Candidatus Palibaumannia cicadellinicola: one gene and its partner. The protein of the gene in region 2 interacts with the protein of the main gene of each other region in a pairwise test. Links are inferred from orthologs where the notes say so. Each region holds a gene or a part of one and is shown on either strand. Other genes may lie near its edges.

Region 1 (9,026 bases), 200 kb from region 2 along the record:
CGGCAAAGCAAAAACTGTCTATACTACCGATGACCCACATTTTGTGATACTAGAATTCCGCAATGATATCTCAATGCTAGATGGTAAGTATCTCAAGCAATTTGATCGCAAAGGTATGATAAATAATCAGTTTAATTATATTATTATGCAAAAATTATTGAGATCCGGTATTCCAACACAGATAGAGCGAGTACTATCTCATCATGAAACTTTGGTTAAGAAGCTAAAGATGATTCCTGTAGAGTTTGTTGTACGTAACCGAGCTGCTGGTTCAATCGTAAAACGTTTAGGCATAAAAGAGGGTCAGATTCTCGATCCTCCATTGTACGATTTATTTTTAAAAAACGACTCCATGAATGATCCAATCATCAACGCTTCATACTGCAGAACCTTCGGTTGGGTTAGCGAGGTGCATTTTGCTAAGATGAAAGAGTTAACTTATCAGACTAATCATATTCTAAAAAATTTTTTTGATGATGCTGGACTTATTTTGGTAGACTTTAAGTTAGAGTTTGGGTTGTTTAATGACGAAGTTGTTTTAGGTGATGAGTTTTCTCCAGACGTTAGCCGATTATGGGATAAGAAAACATTAAAGAAAATGGATAAAGATCTTTTTCGTCAAAGCTTAGGCGGTGTTATTGAAGCATACGAGGAAGTAGCTAGACGTATCGGCGTTTCTTTTAACTAATTACTAAGTTTTGATTATATACAATATAATCAATTACCATCGAATAGACTTTATAAAATTAGCAGCTCCATAATACGTTGGTACATACGGCTCAACAGCTGTAAATCAGCAGCGCTAACGCACTCCTTATGGATAGTTGTGCTCACCGGGCCGAGCTCAACTATCTGCGCGCCCATGCGTGCGATAAAGGGACCGTAGGAGGTTCCTCCAGTAGTTTCTAACCTAGGGGTTATCTCTTGATATTGCTGTACTGCTCGAACTACCGCTTCTAAAAGTTCTCCATGAGTAGTGAGAAATGGGTTGCCGGAAAGCCACCAGTCAATGTGGTAATATAGGCCGTATTGTTGCAATATAGCATCCACCCGCTTCCGGATGATTTCATCAGTTAATTCGGTGCTAAACAGAAAATGCAACTGTACTATTAGTTCACTTGGTATAGCATGGATACTACTAGTACCAGCATGAATGTTCGCAATCTGCATTGTAGTAGGTGGGAAGAAAGCATTACCTTGATCCCATTCTGTGGATACCAGAGTTTGTAATAGTTTTATAGCTCGGTGTACCGGGTTATCCGCGAGATGCTGATAACTAATATTATCCTGCACGCCCTTAACCACAATATTAGCGATGAGCGATCCACATCGTCCGTTTTTGATAACATCTCCTACCTGACGTTTGCTAGAAGGTTCACCTACTAAACAATAATCTAGCCGTTCATTACGAGCTCTCAGAGTATCAACTACCTTAACCGTTCCTATTCCATTGTGTGCGCTCGCTTCTTCATCAGAAGTTATCAGAAATGCTAGACGGCCCTCATGGTGCGGATGTTGTTTGACAAAGCGCTCGGCGGCTACGACCATAGCTGCTAGTGAGCCTTTCATATCTACCGCGCCACGGCCATATAGCATACCATCACGTAGCGCTGGTTTAAACTGTGGATTCTCCTTATCCCAGCTTTGCTCACCATAACTAGGCACTACTTCTGTGTGCCCGGAGAAGGCCAACGTACGACCATTACCGCGCCAGGACCAAAAATTTATGGTGTTATCGAAAACCATAGGTTCGATGGTAAAGCCAAGTGCCTGTAGACGTGCAATTATGATAGCTTGGCCTCCGGTCTCCTGATTGCTAAGTGATGGAGACATCATTAACTGCTGCGTGAGTTCTAGAACTGGACAAGACATATTGGACCTCGCAGGCGGTTAATGTGTTATACGTATCATGGAATAACAACAGGTAAGCTAGCAAAGGTATGTTTCGACCAAATCATTATCCCAAGTTGAAGTAGATTGCTCTGAGCTAATACACATACTTACTTAATGTTACCTAACGTCAGGATTACTGATAATATTATCGTTGAAAATCACTTCAATGTTTCTTCTTCCGTCAGAAGATCTCTTACCCTGACTTAGGAGTAACTATTTCCCATCTCTTTTTAGTTAATAAACTTATTGATAAACTTATTGACTAGATTAATTACATCTTCGGCGGTTGGTTGAGCTAGTGCTTCTTCTGCTAATAATTTTGCATTAATAAAAGTTGTGTTACGAATAATTTTTTTTATACGCGGGAGAGAAATTGCACTCATACTGAATTCATCTAGTCCCATACCTAATAACAATAATGTAGCACGTTCATCTCCTGCTAGCTCGCCACACATACCAGTCCATTTTCCTTCGGCATGAGATGCGTCGATAACTTGCTTAATTAACATTAATACAGCCGGAGACATAGGATTATAAAGATGAGAAATTAACTTATTACCCCGATCGACTGCAAGAGTATACTGTGTCAAATCGTTTGTTCCAATACTAAAGAAGTCTACTTCCTTGGATAGATGACTAGCTATCACGGCTGCAGCCGGTGTTTCTACCATAACGCCAACTTTAATATCTTTGTCAAACTTATGATGCTCTTTATGCAATTGCTCCTTTAGCACATCTAATTCAAGCTTCAGGATACGTACTTCTTCCACTGAAATAATCATCGGATACATGATACGTAGTTTTCCAAATGCCGACGCTCGAAGAATAGCGCGCAGCTGAGTATGTAATATTTCCTTACGATCGAGGCCAATACGGATCGCTCGCCAGCCTAGGAATGGGTTGTCTTCTTTCGGTAGATGCATATAAGGGAGGTCTTTGTCACCACCTATATCTAGAGTTCGTGCTATAACCCAACCGGTAGGCATCGACTTTACTATATTTTTATAGACCTGAAATTGCTCTTCTTCGCTTGGCAGGGAATCGCGGTTCATAAATAAAAATTCAGTACGATAAAGACCGATACCTTCTGCACCATTACGCTCCGCACTGGCTATTTCACGTATAGTACCAATGTTAGCGCAAAGTTCTACTTGGTGCCCGTCGATAGTAATTGCTGGTAGTTCTTTAATCTTAGCTAGCTCGTTTTTTTCAGCAACATACTGACTTTGCAGCTTTTTTAGTTTTTCTACTATTACCGGCGCTGGGTTAATATAAAGATGGTTGTTAATTGCATCGATAATCAGGTAGTCACCATTATTCACTATTGTTGTCACATTGCTGGTACCTACTATTGCCGGCAATTCTAGTGAGCGAGCCATAATAGAGGTATGCGATGTCTGACCACCTAGATTAGTAACAAAACCTAGCACTTTATCCAGATTCAGCTGCGCGGTCTCGGATGGTGTCAGATCGACAGCTACTAGCACTACTTCTTCGTTAATGGCACTCAAATCAATGATAGGCATGCTAAGAATATTGCGTAGCAGGCGTTTACCAACGTCACGCACATCAGTGACACGTTCTTTAAGATATTCGTCGTCAAGTTTTTCTAGTGCTTGAGCCTGAGTCTCAATGACAGAGTAAACAGCAGCATCGGCGCTTACGAGATCTTCTTTAATCAGAACTATGATGTCCTGCTCAAATTCTTCGTCTTCTAATAATGCAATTTGTCCTTCTAATATAGCTTCTTTTTCTTTACCGAAAGTTGCACCTGCTTTCTTTTTAATGGCTTCCAACTGTGCGGACGCTTTGGTGCGTCCAGCGATAAAACGTTCGACTTCTTGTTCAACCTGGGGGGTAGTAATGTTTTTCCGGTTGATGACAATATTATCTTCTTTTAAGAGTAGCGCTTTACCAAAGGCAATGCCCGGTGATGCTAATATGCCTGAAATCATAACCCTACCTTATTCGTGACATATGTTAACTAAAAATAACGTGCCTTTATATGTATTACACAAGCTCTGCCATTAGTTTGACTAAATGTTCTACTGCTGTCTTTTCGTCTTCACCTTTCGCGGCAATAGTGATCATAGTACCATGCGTAAGACCGAGGGTTTGCAGTTTAAACAAGCTTTTAGCACTAACGCTTTTACCATTAGAGGTGATGGTAATTTCAGAATTAAAACCTTTAGCTTTTTTGACAAACTGGGTTGCTGGCCTAGTATGTAAACCGTTGGGAGCGGTAATTATCACTGTTTGTTGGTACATTTTGTTTCCCCAACTCATTAGATTATATCAGTCTCATGGTGCTAAAGTTTAACCTAAAAGGTTTACTTTAGCTTATATTATAATTAAGAACTAGTCCTACAGTCGCTACGCTATGATAAATAATTTCAAATATCATTTATAACAAACTACAATATGCAGATAATAATTGCTTCATGCATATTAACTACAAAAAAGCACCCAGTAGGGTGCTTTTCATTAAGCTATGGTAAATTTCATTGTAATTCTGTTGCTGTGAAAAGATCTGCGAATAGAGCTGTACTGAGGTAACGTTCACCGGAAGAAGGCAAGATAACAACTATATTTTTATTAAATAAAGTTTTTTCTTCTTGTAATTTCAGCGCGGCAGCTACCGCAGCACCAGAAGAAATACCAGCTAGGATGCCTTCCTCTTCCATTAAACGTCGTGCGGTATGGATTGCTTTTTCATTAGTAATTTTTTCAACACGATCAATAATACTTAGATCTAAGTTTTCTGGAATGAAACCGGCACCAATACCCTGAATTTTATGTGGTCCCGGTGTAATAACTTCTCCAGCTAGTGCCTGGCTGATCACCGGCGAATCGCTAGGTTCTACCGCAACTGTGATCACATTATGGTTCTGGGTGCGGCGCTTAAGATAACGGCCGACACCAGTTAGAGTACCGCCTGTGCCAACACCAGCAATAAAAATATCCACTTCTCCATCAGTGTCCTCCCATATTTCAGGGCCGGTGGTATGCTCATGAATCTCAGGGTTAGCAGGATTACTAAACTGCTGTAGCATAAGGTAACGTTTTGGATTAGTGAGAACAATCTCTTCTGCTTTAGCAATAGCGCCCTTCATCCCTTTTTGTCCATTAGTCAGCACTAAGTTCGCTCCTAGGGCTTTCAGTAGTTTGCGCCGCTCAATACTCATGGTTTCTGGCATAGTAAGAGTTAGCTTATATCTACGTGCAGCCGCTACATAGGCTAATGCAATACCTGTATTACCGCTAGTAGGTTCTACTAGTTCTATACCTGGTTTTAGCACGCCACGTTTCTCTGCATCCCAGATCATATTAGCACCAATGCGGCACTTAATGCTGCCACTTGGATTACGATATTCCACTTTTGCTAGAATACGGCCATTGCCAATACGGTTTAAACGGACAAGCGGGGTATGGCCGATTGTCAGCGAATTGTCTTCGTAAATTTTGCTCATGGCCAGTCCTATAGTACAGATTAGAGGAATAATTTAAGTATAAGTATACTCTTTCAGTATATCGGTAAAAGTAAAATAATCATCTATCGATATGTTATTAAGAAATAAGTTTTCAAAATAGAATTTGCTATGTTGGTATTTTACCATCAACTTAGAAATACTTTGTACTATAAGACTTGTACTTGTCGGCACGGAGAAATACAGTTTAAAAGAATAAATGTTTTGCCAGTTTGGTAGGTAATATCAAATGAACTCAAATAGCTGAGATAGTAATGATACAAAATTTGCGTCTAATATTAATTATTATGGGTGGAATGGCCATCATTGTACTGCTGTTACATGGTTTTTGGACTAGTCGTAAAGAGCAGTCTGCAGTTTTCCACGATCCTTCAGTAACTAAAAAAAAATATCAGGATGGTAGTGATAGTGAAACGCAGCTATCTGATAAGACAAATATAGATAAACCAGATTTTGATAATGACGTACCATTTGAGTGCACGTACACTAAGTACGATTCATTTAACTATGACGTACTAATACCGCCGGATGAACCTTTGTTAGCGTATGAGACTCAACAGGAAAGCCATGCTTCGTGTTCCGCACAGCAGACTCAGACTACACAGGCACCTCATAGGGAAAGGGAAACAGTGCTTGTGCTAAATATAGCTGCCTATAATGGCACTGTAATAGGCGGGGAAGACTTATGGCAAAGCCTTTTACAGGCTGGATTCCAATTTGGTGATATGAAGATATTTCACCGTCATTTGAGTCCTACTGGCGGCGGACCAGTACTATTTAGTTTAGCAAATATGATCAAACCTGGTTGGTTTAATACGGAGAACATGACCACATTTACGACTCCTGGCATATCTATGTTCATGATAGTACCATCCTATGGTGATGCCCATCAGAACTTCAAGCTGATGTTACAATCTGCCCAGCAGATTGCCGATGATTGCGGCGGCGTCGTGTTAGATGATAAGCGTAATATGTTGACTCCGCAAAAGTTAGATGTATATAAAGCGCGTATCTATAATATTCTGGAGATCAATAACGGCACTTGACGCTACCGTTTGGTAAAATAGTTTAATTTCTTAGCTTATATCTTATTTTGCTGCGAGAATGAAATTCTCCATGAAACAGATCGAACAACATATTCAGCAATTACGTGAACAGCTACGTTATTGGAATTGGTTATATTACGTAGAAGACGCACCAGAAGTGTCTGATGTTGAATATGACTGGGTTATGACGCAATTACGCGAACTAGAAAAGCAACGTCCTGATCTTCTAACCAACGATTCTCCCACACAACATGTTGGTGGACAAGCACAAAGCCGCTTTCGCCAGGTACGCCACAAGGTGCCGATGCTCTCACTAGATAAAATATTAGAAGATACAGATTTCCTTACTTTTGATAAGCGGGTGCGTGATAGATTAAAGCATAACGATGATCTAACCTACTGCTGTGAACTAAAATTAGACGGACTAGCAGTAAGTTTACTCTATAAAAATGGTAAGCTAATACGAGCTGCGACTCGCGGAGACGGTCTGATAGGTGAAGACGTCACTACTAATGTGCGCACTATACGTATGATTCCGTTATGGTTGAAAGATGACGGCAATGTGCCACGCTTAATTGAAATTCGTGGCGAAGTTTTTATGTCAGAAGCCGGTTTCCTGCGTCTGAATGAGATAGCGAAACGAGAAAAAAGCAAGGTTTTTGCTAATCCGCGCAACGCAGCGGCTGGCTCGCTACGACAAATAGATCCTGCTATTACCGCGACACGATCACTAAATTTTTTGTGTTATGGAGTAGGACTAATCGAAGGAAAAGAACTACCAGGAGGTCATTGGGAACTCTTGCAGCAGTTTAAAATATGGGGCTTGCCCGTCAGTGATCGTATCCGCCGTTGTGCAGGCTACAATAAGGTTTTAGGGTTTTATCGCCAGGTGCTTAAGATGAGGCCGGTGCTAGGTTTTAACATCGATGGTGTCGTAATTAAGGTCGATTCTTTAGTGCAGCAGCAGCAGCTTGGCTTTATCGCTCGTGCGCCTCGCTGGGCCATTGCTTATAAATTCCCGGCTCAGGAGCAACTAACCCGGGTACAAAATATTGAGTTTCAGGTCGGTCGTACTGGGAGAATAACGCCAGTAGCACGGCTAGAGCCCGTTTTGGTTGCTGGTGCTCTAGTTAGTAACGCTAGCTTACATAATTATGATGAAATTAAACGCCTTGGATTGATGATCGGTGATACGGTCGTGATTCGCCGTGCCGGTCACGTGATACCGCAGATTATCAATGTTGTGACCGCGCAACGGTCTACGGATGCGCATACAGTGAAATGTCCCCGACACTGTCCAGTATGCGGCAACGAAGTTGAGCAAGTCACAGGGGATAAGATTATTCGCTGTATCGCCGGTATAGACTGCGATGCGCAACGTAAGGAGGCGCTGAAACACTTTGTTTCCCGCCGTGCAATGAATGTCATTGGTATGGGAAGTCAAATTATTGATCAACTAGTAGATTGCAAACTAGTGCAAAACCCAGCTGATTTATTTCGGCTAAACAAAGATAGAGTGACTTGTTTGCATCGTATGGGGCCAAAGGCAGCGCAAAAATTGATTAATGCACTCGAACGTGCTAAAGAAACTACTTTTGCCCGTTTTATTTATGCGCTTGGCATTCGCGAAGTCGGGGAGGCAAAAGCAGCCCATTTGGCAATGTATTATAGAAATATGGGTGCGCTCATGGTAGCTGATATCGAATCACTAACTAATGTTCAAGATATAGGAATAATAGTTGCGACCCATGTACAAAATTTTTTTAATAACAAAAACAATCTCGCTGTAATCAATGAATTATTAAGCCCAGATATTGGCATTCAATGGGCATCTCCGCTATCCGTCTTGGACGCAGTAAATCATGCTCATCCGTTTTCTAGTAAAACTATTGTGCTAACAGGTTCTATTACTACCTTATCACGGGAAGAAATCAAGGGTAAGCTGGTAGCATTAGGCGCTAGGATTAGTGGGAGCGTCTCTGCTAAAACCGACTTATTGATTGTTGGCAAGGCTCCTGGCTCCAAGTTTATGAAAGCACAACAACTGAACATTAAGATTATGGAAGAAGCGGAATTACTTTCTATTTTAGATGCAGTAGTAAAGTCAGCAAAAATATCACAAACCTAGTACATATTTTAGTACTCTTAGTTTGATACCATCTGCGCGCTGCGCTAACATTAGACCGATATTGCGCGCTAGCTTTAACGGCGGTAGATCATTACTAAAGGTGGTGTAAAAAACATCCATTACTGCTTGTATCAGTAAATTGTTGCAGCGGCGTTGATGCTCATAACGTCTAAGTACCTGTAGACTATCCCAGGGCTCATCATGTTCTATCGCACTGATTAAAACCTCGGCCAGCGTCCGAGCATCACGTAAGCCAAGATTGAATCCTTGTCCTCCCAAAGGGTTAATGGTATGTGCAGCGTCGCCAATAAGCGCTAAACCAGGTTTAACGTAATTGCCCGCGTGACTACGTGTTAATAGAAATGAAGCTGCGTTGTGCAGCTTTATAGTACCTAGACGCGCTGGAAAAGCTGTCATAACCTTATGCGTTAATGACTGCAGCGTTAATTGTTGTAGCTGCCGGATACGCCA
Region 2 (5,937 bases):
ATGGTCACTTTACTTTCCGATGAATTAAGAATGTACAGTGATGGCATAGCTGGGCTATTAGTATCGTCGTGGATAGTAATATCATTTATATGCAACTATGTGAATTGGTATTCTACGTAAATGATAGCAACAGCTAGTAGTCAAAATCACTGCTAAACCTAGCATCGGTGCAAAAGTGAGGTATCGTATACCGCCTTCTTCTATTAACCTAACCTACTACTAGGTTTATCAGTTTTCCAGGAATATAAATTACTTTATGTACTTTAGTATCTTCTAGATATTTAGCAACCGATTTTTCTCTAGAGGCACGTTCCAGTACAAATACTTCGTCGGCATCAGCGGGCACGGTAATTCTACTGCGCCGTTTACCATTTATCTGAATTACTATTAATTGAGCGTCCTCCACCAGCGCTGATTTGTCCACTATGGGCCATGGGGCATTATCAATGTTTCCTTCTCCGCTCAGTGCCTGCCATAGCGTGAAGCAAACATGAGGAGTAAATGGATACAACATACGCACTACCGCAAGTAGAGCTTCCTGCAACAGAGCGCGGTCTTGTGTACTATCCTGCGATGCGTGTACCAATTTATTTATGATCTCCATAATTGCGGCAATAGCAGTATTAAAAGTTTGGCGGCGGCCGATATCATCGGTAACCTTAGCTATTGTTTGATGTAGTAAGCGCCGGAGTACTTTGTGTTCGTCACTCATAGCTGCGAAATCTAGCGCAACTACTTTGCCCCGCTGGGTATGTTCATAAATTAGCTTCCAGATGCGTTTCAAAAATCTATTAGCTCCCTCTACGCCAGACTCTCGCCATTCCAATGTCATTTCCGCTGGAGATGCGAACATCATAAACAGACGCACAGTATCAGCGCCGTATTTTTCGACCATAATCTGCGGGTCAATACCGTTGTTTTTAGATTTTGACATTTTACTCATGCCTGCGTACACCAGCTCATTACCCTGTGAATCTAGAGCTTTAACAAGGTAACCTTTTTCATCACGCTGGACGCTGACATTAATCGGTGAGACCCATATATGCTCACCGGTACTACTTACGTAGTAAAAGGAATCAGCCAGTACCATACCTTGACACAGTAGACGTTTAGTAGGCTCATCGGACCTCAACATCCCAGCATCGCGTAATAATTTATGATAAAAGCGGAAGTACATCAAGTGCATGATTGCGTGTTCAATACCTCCGATATATTGATCCACTGGTAGCCAATAGTTTGTGGCGTTAATATCTAACATACCTTGGTCATAATGTGGACAAGTATAGCGCGCGTAGTACCATGAAGATTCCATAAAAGTATCGAAGGTATCAGTTTCACGCATCGCAGGATTACTATCATAGGTAGTCTTCGACCATCGGTCATCGTCTTTAAGTGGATTAGAGATCCCGTCCATGAAAATATCTTCTGGTAATATCACCGGCAGCTTATCTACTGGCGTTGGTACTATGGTGCCGTCTTCTAGTGTAATCATAGGTATCGGCGTGCCCCAGTAACGTTGGCGGGAAACTACCCAGTCCCGTAGGCGATAGTTAATTTTTCTCTCGCCTATACCACGTGCTACTAAGACGGTTGCAATAGCTTGGCAGGCCTCTTGATAATTCAGACCATCGAAATTGCCAGAGTTATACAGAATACCTTTTTGAATCATTGCCTGCGCGCTGATATTAGGTTCGCTCCCGTCCGCATTGCGGATTACTGTTTTTATGGGTAGAGAGTATTTGCAAGCGAACTCCCAATCCAGCTGATTGTGTCCAGGTACTGCCATGACTGCTCCAGTGCCATAATCTTTCAGCACAAAGTTCGTCACCCATATTGGTAGCTTCTCTCCGGTCAACGGGTGGATTACGTGCAGACCAGTAAAGACACCAGTTTTGACCCTCGTGACCATTTCCGCTTCTGTTACTTTCGTATGTTCGCAATTATTCATAAAATTTTTTAATGCTGAATTATCGCTAGCAGCTTGCCGTGCAAGATAATGGTGTGTTGTAATCGCAAAATAGGTAACGCCCATTAAAGTGTCAGGACGGGCGGTATAGACGGTAAGTTGGTCTTCTATTTCCGCAACCTGAAAGGTAATATTGATGCCTTCAGAACGCCCGATCCAATTACGTTGCATGATTTTGATCTGTTCTGGCCAGCCATCCAATTGATCTAAATCATCAAGTAACTCATCGGCATAAGCAGTAATTTTAACAAACCACTGTGGGATATCTTTGCACTTGACGCGAGTGCCACATCGCCAACAGCAACCGTCGATAACCTGTTCGTTAGCCAGTACCGTTTGATCGTTTGAGCACCAGTTCACAGATGACGTCTTCTTATAGACTAAGCCTTTTTCATATAACTGGATGAAGAACCACTGTTCCCAACGGTAATATTCTGGCCTGCATGTTGTAATTTCACGGCTCCAATCGTAGCCAAAACCTAGTCGCTTTAATTGATTCTTCATAGCGTCAATATTCGCATAGGTCCATGATGCCGGCGCTATTTGGTTTTGAACTGCTGCTCTTTCAGCAGGTAGCCCAAAGGCATCCCATCCGATTGGTTGTAGTACGTTTTTACCTTGCATCCGCTGATAACGAGAAAGTACGTCTCCGATGGTGTAATTACGTACATGTCCCATATGCAAACTGCCAGAAGGATAGGGTAGCATAGAAAGACAATAATATTTTTCTTTACTAGTATCTTCGGTTACCTTGAAAGTTTCATGTTTATCCCAGTATTTCTGAATTTGGGCTTCTATCTCTTTCGGGTCATAAAGCTCTTGCATAGCAGTAAGTGGTCCTTAAGTAAAATATAGCTGCGCTGGCGCGAGTCGAGCAAATCATTATGCCTTTGTATACAGCTGTGATACTGGTAGTATCAGAAAGGTAGGTGATCTAAAAATCAAACGCTGAGGAATCAGTAACGCAAGCAAGTAAGTACGTAATCAAGGAAGATTAACTTTGGCGTTATCTATCAGCCTGGCTTTGCCTAGCCAAGCACTAAATAACACTACTGCCTGTTTGCTCTCCACCGTTAATGGTTGTAAAGTGAGTGCATCGCGGATTTCTAGCATGTCCGGAGTGAATCCAAATTCACGTAATCGCTTTGCTGCTTTATCAAGTAGCTCATCGGTATACCTATTACCAGAGCATAAAGATTTGACCAGCTTTTGCATCACTTGATAAAGTTGAGGTGCTAACTTACGTTGTTCTAGCGTAAGATAACTATTACGTGAACTCAGTGCCAAACCATCGGCTGTACGAACAGTTGGTATAGCTATAATTTCAATATCATAGCTCATATCTTGCACCATCTGCCGAATAAGCGCTAATTGTTGAAAATCTTTTTCACCGAAGCAGGCCACATGAGGCTGTATTAAATTAAACAGTTTACTGACAATTGTGGCGACACCGCGAAAGTGACCTGGTCGGTTGATACCTTCTAGGATGCCTGATAAACGTGGCACATCGACAAAGGTATGGTTATCAATTCTATTAGGATAAATAGCATTTACCGACGGTGTAAAAAGAGCATCTACGCCACTCAAGATTAGTTTGCTACAATCTTCCGGCAAAGTACGTGGATAAACTGCTAAATCCTCCCTCCGGTCGAACTGCATCGGGTTTACGAATACGCTTACCACTACAATATCCGCCTGTGCCCGCCCTTCATCAATTAGGGTCATATGCCCATCATGTAGATTTCCCATAGTAGGGATAAGGGCTATGCGCCGTTGTGATTGGTGCCACTGCTGAATGATTTGACGTAAGGTAGTGGTATTGTCGATAATCAGCACGCTACTCTCTCCTCTAACATCAATAGAAACTGTGTTGTGTAGCGGGGAATTCGCCCGCTTCCACCTCTTGCACATAAAGGCGGATTGCGGCAGGAATGTCTTCACAATCTACCAGAAAGTTTCTAGCAAAGGATGGTGCACGATTACCCGTTATGCCTAGTACATCGTGCATCACTAAAATCTGACCATCGGTCATAACACCAGCGCCGATTCCAATCACTGGTATCGATAATGCACGTGTGACACGCTCGGCTAACGTAACGGGCACGCATTCTAGTACCAGCATTTGGGCACCAGCCAGCTCTAGTGCTATAGCATCAGCTAGTAGTTTATCAGCACTATCTTTGTCCCTACCTTGAATTTTATAGCCACCAAAAATATTAACTGATTGAGGAGTGAGACCGAGATGGCAACATACTGGGACGGCACGTTCTGTTAAGCCACGAACGGTTTTCGTAATCCAGAAACCACCTTCTAGTTTTACTATGTTAGCACCGGCCCGCATAAGCGCGGCTGCGCTCTCGTAAGCCTGAGATAATGTAGCGTAACACATAAATGGTAGGTCGGCTAGTAGCAAGGATTTTGTGGCGCCGCGCCGGACGCAACGTGTATGGTAAATCATATCGTCTAATGTTACTGGCAGGGTAGAATCATGTCCCTGAATAGTCATTCCAAGTGAATCTCCCACAAGCATAACACTAATACCATGCTGTTCGAAGAGAGAGGCAAAGGTAGCGTCATAGGCAGTAATAGAAGCAAATTTTTGCTGTCGTTGTTTCTGATGCCGTAAATAAGAAATAGTCGTTATGTTCATACAACCTCTGTATAAGAAATCGTCGTTATGTTCATACAACCTCTGTACTGTATGAGTATCCACAATTAGCAAAAGATTTTACCAATATCGAATCCGGTGGGTATCATCCCAGAATATTAGACCATTACGTGCAATCTTACGCCGTAGATTCACTAGTATGGTGCCATTGGGTAAACGTAGGTTTGGAGCGATTTCTTCCAGAGGATAAAGCATGAATTCACGGTTATGCATATCATAATGGGGTACAGTCAACCTACTGGTAGCAATGATTTTAGTTCCGAACAGTAAAATATCTAAATCTAACGTGCGCGGCCCAAAGCGGTGTATTTGACGATCGCGTCCCTGCTTGAGCTCAATAAATTGTATATGAGCTAGAAGCTCTTCGGGTGTCAGTGCTGTTTCTAACGCCACTACGGCATTAAGGTAATCCGGCTGATTTTGGGGCCCCAGTGGACGGCTACGATAGTAGGAAGAACACATAACCATATGAGTTTTAGGCAAGCTTCCCAGCGCTAATAGCGCTGTGTCTACCTGCTGCAGTGGTTCAGCGAGGTTACTGCCAAGCGCCAACCATACTCGCTCCATCATAATCATAATTTTTCGTTATTCAGATTCAGTATGCTCAGGGGCTGCATCTGCTTCTGACGTGATGGTGTTCCAGTTTGTAATTCATCCCACCAGTGGGTAATCCGCTGCAATTCTACATTTTGCTCTACTTCAGCACGTAGCACTAGTAAATCATAGGCAGCGCGAAATTTAGGATGCTCTATTAGCTTTTTAGCTTTTTTACCATGAGAGCGGGATAACCTGAGCTGTAATTGCCACATATCACGGATTAATGTCGTCATCTTTTTAGGAAGAGCTAATGTTTTGCACTGTTTATCTAATATCTCATTCATAGATAGTATAAAAGCTTCGAAGTAGGCCAGGTGGTTTTCCTGTGTTAGTTTTTGTGCATAATCAAGTAAAGGATACCATAGCAGAGCGGCAAATAATAAAGCGGGATTAACCCGTCTTGCTTTATGAAGGCGCTGGTCGGTATTTGTTAGTACTCGGCTAATCATATTTTCCATATAGCTATCACCGTGCTCGGTAAAGTTTCGGCTAATAAGCGGGAACAGTGGTTTGAAAAGCTGGTATTTACACAGTAGGCGATAAGTTGGCTCACCGTATCCTGCTTGTAGTAATTTTAGTGCTTCTTCAAATAACCTAGCCGGAGGAATATTCTCCAATAGTGTTGCTAGTTTGAGAATAGGCTTAGCGGTTTCTTCGCTGATGGTCATATTTAATTTAACGGCGAAGCGCACCGCGCGCAACATTC

What was found.
Region 1: the proteins of leuS (region 2) and ligA interact in binary tests that used the Escherichia coli proteins (3 or more experiments, as listed by UniProt). The link is inferred for Candidatus Palibaumannia cicadellinicola from one-to-one orthologs.

Annotation. Positions count from the first base shown.
Region 1 is NZ_CP008985.1:86,599-95,624, reverse strand. Bases 6,140-9,026 are described here. They hold ligA (NAD-dependent DNA ligase LigA), read left to right. Parts: upstream 6,140-6,497; coding sequence 6,498-8,555; downstream 8,556-9,026. Other genes in these bases: IM45_RS00375 (FAD-dependent oxidoreductase), read right to left, coding at 8,544-9,026; zipA (cell division protein ZipA), read left to right, coding at 6,140-6,427. In the rest of the region: purC (phosphoribosylaminoimidazolesuccinocarboxamide synthase), read left to right, coding at 1-688; dapE (succinyl-diaminopimelate desuccinylase), read right to left, coding at 739-1,872; phosphoenolpyruvate-protein phosphotransferase PtsI, read right to left, coding at 2,124-3,848; ptsH (phosphocarrier protein Hpr), read right to left, coding at 3,904-4,161; cysK (cysteine synthase A), read right to left, coding at 4,395-5,363; more of zipA, read left to right, coding at 5,636-6,139. UniProt on the Escherichia coli protein: DNA ligase that catalyzes the formation of phosphodiester linkages between 5'-phosphoryl and 3'-hydroxyl groups in double-stranded DNA using NAD as a coenzyme and as the energy source for the reaction.
Region 2 is NZ_CP008985.1:282,243-288,179, reverse strand. What follows is about bases 1-3,137. They hold leuS (leucine--tRNA ligase), read right to left. Parts: upstream 2,792-3,137; coding sequence 209-2,791; downstream 1-208. Other genes in these bases: panC (pantoate--beta-alanine ligase), read right to left, coding at 2,951-3,137; lptE (LPS assembly lipoprotein LptE), read right to left, coding at 1-95. In the rest of the region: more of panC, read right to left, coding at 3,138-3,802; panB (3-methyl-2-oxobutanoate hydroxymethyltransferase), read right to left, coding at 3,822-4,616; folK (2-amino-4-hydroxy-6-hydroxymethyldihydropteridine diphosphokinase), read right to left, coding at 4,695-5,201; polynucleotide adenylyltransferase PcnB, read right to left, coding at 5,207-5,937.